Pontibacter akesuensis: one gene and its partner. The protein of the gene in region 2 interacts with the protein of the main gene of each other region in a pairwise test. Links are inferred from orthologs where the notes say so. Each region holds a gene or a part of one and is shown on either strand. Other genes may lie near its edges.

Region 1 (3,855 bases), 2.3 Mb from region 2 along the record:
AGGAAATCCTGGCGCAGGCAGATCAGTTGGGAGGGGCTACTGTGCCGGAGCAGGTACAGGGAGCGCAGCGGGTACAGGTGCAGCAAGTGTTGGATGCAGCCTTTTTGGAGGCCTATACTTTGGTGATGCACATCTGTGCCGCGCTTGCTTTGCTTGCTGCAGTAGCAGCCTTTTTCCTCGTTTCCCCACAGGAGCGCCAGCTTTGAAGTGTAAAACCACTTTCCATCAATCTGAAAAGGGTCAGGCAGTGGCCTTTACTAAATGTATCGTGTTTCTAGTCTTGCCACAGGTTCCGCTTAGCAGTTAACCGACCTGAAACAGGCAGGTTGCTGCGGCTTTTCATGCTTGCTGCTCTTGCATAGTGCGCTTAGTATCAATATTGTGGACACGGATGGGGTGATGCCAGGATTCAGTTATACAGTTTTGCTGCCCCACGTGATCGCATTAACAGGCAGATACTAAGAAGATTAAGCGCCCTTGGAAACTTTATACAACCGAAGCAGCAAAAACAGGGTATTTACTAGAACATTAGTCTTGATAATGAGTTGTATTTGCTTATGCGAATGTGTGAAATTTGATTTTTCAATAATACTTCTAACTTTGTCTTTCACACACGCAGTAGTTTTAAATTATGGATAAATATACGTACATCGCCAACGCGCACGGCGATTATATAGATGGTCTGTACAAGGACTATCAGCAAAACCCAGAGTCAGTAGACGCTGGCTGGCGCAAATTCTTTGAAGGTTTTGATTTTGCTTCCGCCTATGGCGAGAACGGACACAACGGTGAAGCCGTTGCTATCGCTGCTCCGGCTCCAACTGCAGCTCCTGCGAAAGGAACTGTGGCAGAAGGCGAGTCGGAGAAAGAGGTGGCCGTGCGCAACCTCATCCACGCGTACCGCACACGCGGCCACCTGCGCGCGCTCACGAACCCGGTACGTGCCCGCAAAGACCGCAAAGCGCGTCTTGATCTGGCTGATTTCGGATTGACGGAAGCTGACCTGGACACCGTGTTCAACGTGGGAGAAGTGATCGGCATCGGCCCGGCCACTTTGCGCGACATTGAGGCTGCCCTGAAAAAAATCTATTCAGGCGCCATCGGCTTTGAGTACATGTACATCCGCGACGCGGAGGTGCTGGAGTGGTTCAAAGAGAAAGTGGAGAAAGACTCGCTTAACTTCAACCCATCACTCGATTTCAAGAAGCGCATCCTTTCCAAACTAAACGAGGCAGTGGTGTTTGAGAACTTCCTGCACACGAAGTTTTTGGGCCAGAAGCGTTTCTCACTGGAAGGTGGCGAAACAACCATCCCCGCCCTGGATGCCATCATCGACAAAGGCTCTGAACTGGGCGTTGAAGAAGTAGTGATCGGTATGGCGCACCGTGGCCGCCTGAACGTGCTGGCCAACATCATGGGCAAAACCTATGAGCAGATCTTCACGGAGTTTGAAGGCACCGCTGTTCCGGATTTGACTATGGGTGACGGTGACGTGAAGTACCACATGGGCTTCTCGTCTGAAGTAATCACCCCATCCGGCAACAAAGTGAACCTGAAACTGGCGCCGAACCCATCGCACCTGGAGGCGGTGAACCCGGTAGTAGAAGGCTTTGTACGTGCCAAAATAGACACGCTTTATAACAAGGATGCAGACAAGATCCTTCCGATCCTGATTCACGGTGATGCCGCCGTGGCAGGCCAGGGCATTGTGTACGAAGTGACGCAGATGGCGAACCTGGAAGGCTACAACACCGGTGGTACCATCCACTTTGTGATTAACAACCAGGTAGGTTTCACAACCGATTTTGAAGATGCCCGCTCCTCTATCTACAGCACAGACGTTGCCAAGGTAATTGATGCGCCGGTGTTGCACGTGAACGGGGATGACCCGGAGGCGGTGGTGTTTGCCATGCGCTTTGCCATGGAATACCGCCAGAAGGTGAACAACGACATCTTTATCGACATGGTGTGCTACCGCCGCCATGGCCACAACGAGTCAGACGAGCCGAAGTTCACGCAGCCACAGCTGTACAACCTCATCTCGAAGCACGCCAACCCACGCGAAGTATACAACAAGCAGTTGATTGCAAGCGGTGCGATTGAAGCAGACTTGGCTAAGAGCATGGACAAGGAGTTCCGCAAAATGCTGCAGGACCGCTTGGACATGGTGAAGCAGAAGCCGCTGCCTTACAACTACCAGCAGATGGAGAAAGAGTGGCAGGAACTGCGCCGTTCCGAGCCAGAGGATTTTAATCAATCGCCGGAAACAGGTATCTCTGCTGAGGCGGTAGAAGCCGTAGGAAAGGCACTGACCGAATTGCCACAGGGCTTTAAGCCACTCAAGCAGATCGAAAAGCTGATTAAGGAGCGCAAGGAAATGTTCTTCGAGACCAAGCAACTGAACTGGGCAGCCGGCGAATTGCTGGCTTACGGCTCTATTTTGCTGGATGGCCGAATTGTGCGTTTCTCCGGTCAGGATGTGCAGCGCGGTACTTTCTCACATCGCCACGCGGTGTTGCACGATGCCGTTACCAGCGCGCCTTACAACAACCTGAACTATATTCGTGAGGGCCAGGGTTCTTTCGAGATCTACAACTCGCTGCTGTCGGAGTATGGCGTGCTAGGTTTTGAGTTTGGCTATTCCATGGCGAACCCGAACGCACTCGTGATCTGGGAAGCCCAGTTCGGTGACTTTGCCAACGGTGCCCAGGTAATGATCGATCAGTTTATCACAGCCACAGAATCAAAGTGGCAGCGCATGAACGGTCTGGTGATGCTGTTGCCGCACGGCTACGAAGGCCAGGGACCGGAGCACTCGAATGCCCGCCCGGAGCGCTTCCTGCAGCTAGCTGCCGAGAACAACATCTTCGTGACAAGTATAACCACACCGGCTAACCTGTTCCACTTCATGCGTCGCCAGTTGGCGCTGCCGTTCCGCAAGCCGGCTATCAACATGTCGCCTAAGTCGTTGCTGCGCCACCCGCTGGTGTCTTCTCCGGTAGCCGACTTTACATCGGGAGGCTTTAAAGAAGTTATAGGTGATGACTACGCCACGGCTAAGTCTGTGAAGAAAGTGTTGCTGTGCTCTGGCAAAGTATACTTTGATTTACTGGAAGAGCAGCAGAACAGCAAGCGCAAGGACGTGGCACTTATCCGTCTGGAGCAGATGGCGCCATTCCCGAAAGTGCAGTTGGAGGCTGAGCTTGCCAAGTATAAAGACGCGAAGATTTACTGGGTACAGGAAGAGCCTGAGAATATGGGCGGCTGGACGTACATCCTGCGCCTGATGCGCAAGCAGATCGAGGACGTGGTGGCCCGTAAAGCCAGTGCCTCGCCTGCCACAGGTTACAACAAGGTACACGTAAAAGAGCAGCAGGAACTGGTGCAAAGAGCATTCGCCATCTAATGAATAATTTAAAATGAGTAATGACTAATTAAGTAGATTAGTCATTACTCATTCATAATTCTTAATTCGTAATTCATAATTGAATAATATATGAGCTTAGAAGTAAAAGTGCCTACCGTAGGTGAATCGATCACTGAGGTAACTATAGCCCAGTGGCTTAAGAAAGACGGTGACCGTGTGGAGATGGATGAGGTGATTGCTGAGCTGGAATCTGACAAAGCCACATTCGAACTGCCAGCTGAAGGCGCAGGCATTTTACGTATTGTAGCACAAGAAGGCGATACCATCGAAATCGGTGCTGTGATCTGCAGAATCGATCAGGATGGTGTTTCGGCATCTGCTCCTGCGGCGGCCCCTGCTGCCCAGGCGTCACAGCCAGCCGCGCAAGCAGCTGCTCCTGCCGAGGCGGCATCGCAGCCAGCCGCAGTAGCAGCCGGTGAGCCAGTAGA
Region 2 (3,455 bases):
CTTTTAACTTCATGCTGGTAACGCTCGACTGGGAGGCGCAGGCGCTTTCCTCTCACATTGATGAATACGAAGGCGCTATTCCCGAGGACGGTTGGCCAAACTGGGTTATTGGCAACCACGACCAGCCGCGCATTACCAGCCGCGTGGGCCTTTCGCAGGCAAAAGTGGCTGCTATGCTGCTGCTCACCCTTCGCGGAACCCCCACTTTATACTATGGCGACGAACTAGGCATGCGCGATGTGCCGATTCCGCCGGATGAGGTAAAAGACCCACAGGGCCTGAACATGCCGGACAAAGACCTTAGCCGCGACCCTGCCCGTACGCCCATGCAATGGGACAACAGTCCTCAGGCAGGATTTACGGATGGAAAGCCCTGGCTGCGGCTGCCCCACAATTACCAGCGGGTGAACGTAGAGGTGCAGCGGGATGATCCCTACTCCTTCCTTTCGTTCTACCGCAAGTTGATTGCGCTAAGGCAACAGGAACCCGCTCTGAATGTCGGGGCTTACGAACCGGTGCAGTCGCAGTCGTCGCTGCTCACCTACATCCGCAAGTATGAGCAAAAGCAGTTCCTGATCATCCTTAATATGAGCCACAAGCCGTGCATCTTCAGGCTTGGCAAACAGCACTACAAAGGCAAAATAGTAGCCGCAACAGATCCTGACAGGGAAGGAAACGAGGTAGACGGTAACATCACCCTGTATGGCGATGAAGGCTTTGTAATTGAGCTGGACTAAGTATAAGCTTGTACTTGTCCATCTTTTAAAAGATAAAATTCACCTCTGAAGAAACAAAAAGCCCCTGCAGCAGAAGCTGCAGGGGCTTTTTGTAATGCCTTACGCTTCCTCCTAGCTAGCCAACTTGGCTTCCAGAGATTCAACTTCCAGCATAAGCTTCTCCCACTCCTGCTGCTTTTTGTCCAGCTCGGCTTTAATGGCATCAAACTTTGTGGTTGCTTCCAGCAGTTTCGTTGGATCGGCGAAAACAGAGGGGTCGGCGATGTGGTTCTCCTGGGCGGCAAGCTTTTGCTCCAGTTTCCCTACCTCCTTCTCTACTTCATTTATTTTGTTATTCACCTGCTTTAACTGGTTCGACAGCTGGGAGTATTCGCTTTTATCCCGTGTTTGCTTTACCTCCTTCACCACAGGAGCGCTGGCAGATTCTTTCTTTGCCTCCTTTTCGCGCTTCTCCTGCCACGCCTCATACTCATGGTAGGTGCCCGGGTATGTTTTTAATTCATAGTCCTCGATGTACCAGATCTTCGTCGCCACATTCTCCACGAAGTACCGGTCGTGCGAGATAACCACAAAGGTTCCCTCGTACTGCTCCAGCGCCTGGATCAAGATGTTCACCGACTGCATGTCGAGGTGGTTGGTCGGTTCGTCGAGCATCAGGAAGTTTGCCTCCGAGATCAGCGTTTTGGCAAGGGCAACGCGGCTTTTCTCTCCACCCGACAGCACCTTTATCTTTTTGTATACTTCGTCGCCTGTAAAAAGGAAAGACCCTAGCAGCGTGCGCAGTTCCACTTCGCTTTTCTTCGAGCCGGCCTGCTGCAGCTCCGACAGCATATCATTTTCCACGTTCAATGACTCCAGCTGGTGCTGGGCATAAAAAGCAAGTATAACGTTGTGGCCCAGCTCCCGATTACCTTTAATAGGCTCCGTACCGGCAATAATGCGCAGCAAAGTAGACTTACCCTTACCATTCGCACCAATTAGGGCAATCTTGTCGCCTCGCTCGATGTGTACATCTGTATTCTGGAAAATTACCTTGTTGCCGTAGCTCTTGCTCATGTTCTCGAGGCGCAGAATGTGGCGGCCGGGGTGCACGTTAAACTTAAAGCTGAAGTTCACCTTGGCGGCATCCGGAGCCACTTCATCAATGCGGTCCATTCGGTCCAGCATCTTCTGGCGGCTTTGCGCCTGCTTGGCTTTGGTGGCTTTGGCCTTGAAGCGCTCAATAAAACGTTCGGCCTGCTTTATCTGCGCCTGCTGGTTCTCAAAAGCTCCCTGCTGAATTTCATTGCGCAGCGCCTTCTCCTCCACATAAAAGCTGTAGTTGCCGGCATAGGCGTTCAACTTGGCGCCAGACACCTCTACAATCATGTTGGTGGTGCGGTCGAGGAACTCACGGTCATGCGATACAATCACCACAGCTCCTTCAAACCGGTCCAGGTAAGCTTCAAGCCATTTGATGGATGGTAAGTCGAGGTGGTTGGTAGGCTCATCCAGCAGCAGCAGCGATGGCTTCTGCAACAGGATCTTTGCCAGCATCACGCGCATGCGCCACCCGCCCGAGAACGAGGCCAGTGGCTGCTGCAGCTCTTCTGTGCTGAAGCCCAACCCCTCAAGTATAGCCTCAGCCTCGGCCTGCATGGTGTAGCCACCCAGTGTTTCGAAGCGCTCCTGCAGTGTTGCCAGCTTATCCACCAGGTCATCATGGAAGTTATGTTCAAACTCCACCAGCACCTTATCTATCTCCTGCTGCAGGAAAATAGCCTCCTCAAAGGCCTGCATCGCCACTGAAAGTATACTTTCATGGGTTTCGTAGCTTAGCAAATCCTGGTTCAGAAAGCCGATAGTAGTTTCCTTGCTCATTTGGATGCTGCCGCCATCCGGCTTGTACTCCCCCACGATAATGCGCAGCAAGGTAGACTTACCCGTGCCATTCAAGCCGATCAGGCCAATTTTATCTTTGGGTTTTATATGCAGGTTGGCATCCTCATACATGGGGCGGCTGCCAAAATGGAAATTCAGGTTGTTGATGGAAATCATGTGATCCTTTATACTTTAAAAGGCAAAGGTACTTATTTTTAAGCGTGCCATGAAAACATCACAACAGCTGAAATAGTGCAGTTTACTTATAGTTGGTTGGCTCGTGCAGCTGCACACCATAAAATATAGAGAGATTAGCAACAGCGCGGGGTGATTTCTTAGTTAGAGAATAAATCAAACAGCAGGGCAAATGCAACAGAAATAAGGACTGACATAAAAAAAAGGTGAGTGTGATGCCCTAATAGCAGACTGTGCAGCCATGGGGTTGTTAAACTATTATAAAGAGCAGCCGTTAAGTTAACTTATGCTTATTTCAGTCTCTAAGGCTATACTATATGATTGCAATAACTACGCTACTAGATAAAAGAAGCTCTGACCGGGTTTCAGAAATTATTGAGCAACTAGAGAAAAAATTTGGATTACATGGCGTTAAAATAACGCCTTACCCGCATATAACGCTGCTGACCGCCGAAACCCCTGATTTGGAAGAACTAAAGCAGTACCTGGAGCAAAGCTGCATTACCATGCAGAAATTCACCATCCGCACCACTGGTTTGGGGATATTTCCAGGTCCTACTCCTGTTGTCTATATTCCTGCGCTGAGGACAAATGCGCTCAACGAACTGCACGATAACCTGCACCGCGATGTATCCGAAATGAGCAGCGAAATGGGAGTTTACT

What was found. Proteins that work in one complex are often made in the same cells at the same time.
Region 1: the proteins of A0W33_RS19680 (region 2) and A0W33_RS09785 interact in binary tests that used the Escherichia coli proteins (3 or more experiments, as listed by UniProt). The link is inferred for Pontibacter akesuensis from one-to-one orthologs.

The regions. Positions count from the first base shown.
Region 1 is NZ_CP014766.1:2,312,195-2,316,049, forward strand. The notes cover bases 304-3,606. They hold A0W33_RS09785 (2-oxoglutarate dehydrogenase E1 component), read left to right. Parts: upstream 304-631; coding sequence 632-3,406; downstream 3,407-3,606. Other genes in these bases: odhB (2-oxoglutarate dehydrogenase complex dihydrolipoyllysine-residue succinyltransferase), read left to right, coding at 3,497-3,606. In the rest of the region: A0W33_RS09780 (MFS transporter), read left to right, coding at 1-206; more of odhB, read left to right, coding at 3,607-3,855. UniProt on the Escherichia coli protein: E1 component of the 2-oxoglutarate dehydrogenase (OGDH) complex which catalyzes the decarboxylation of 2-oxoglutarate, the first step in the conversion of 2-oxoglutarate to succinyl-CoA and CO(2).
Region 2 is NZ_CP014766.1:4,641,621-4,645,075, forward strand. What follows is about bases 312-3,214. They hold A0W33_RS19680 (ABC-F family ATP-binding cassette domain-containing protein), read right to left. Parts: upstream 2,775-3,214; coding sequence 849-2,774; downstream 312-848. Other genes in these bases: A0W33_RS19675 (alpha-amylase family glycosyl hydrolase), read left to right, coding at 312-737; A0W33_RS19685 (2'-5' RNA ligase family protein), read left to right, coding at 3,110-3,214. Also shown: more of A0W33_RS19675, read left to right, coding at 1-311; more of A0W33_RS19685, read left to right, coding at 3,215-3,455. UniProt on the Escherichia coli protein: Genetic data indicate it may be involved in ribosome assembly or function.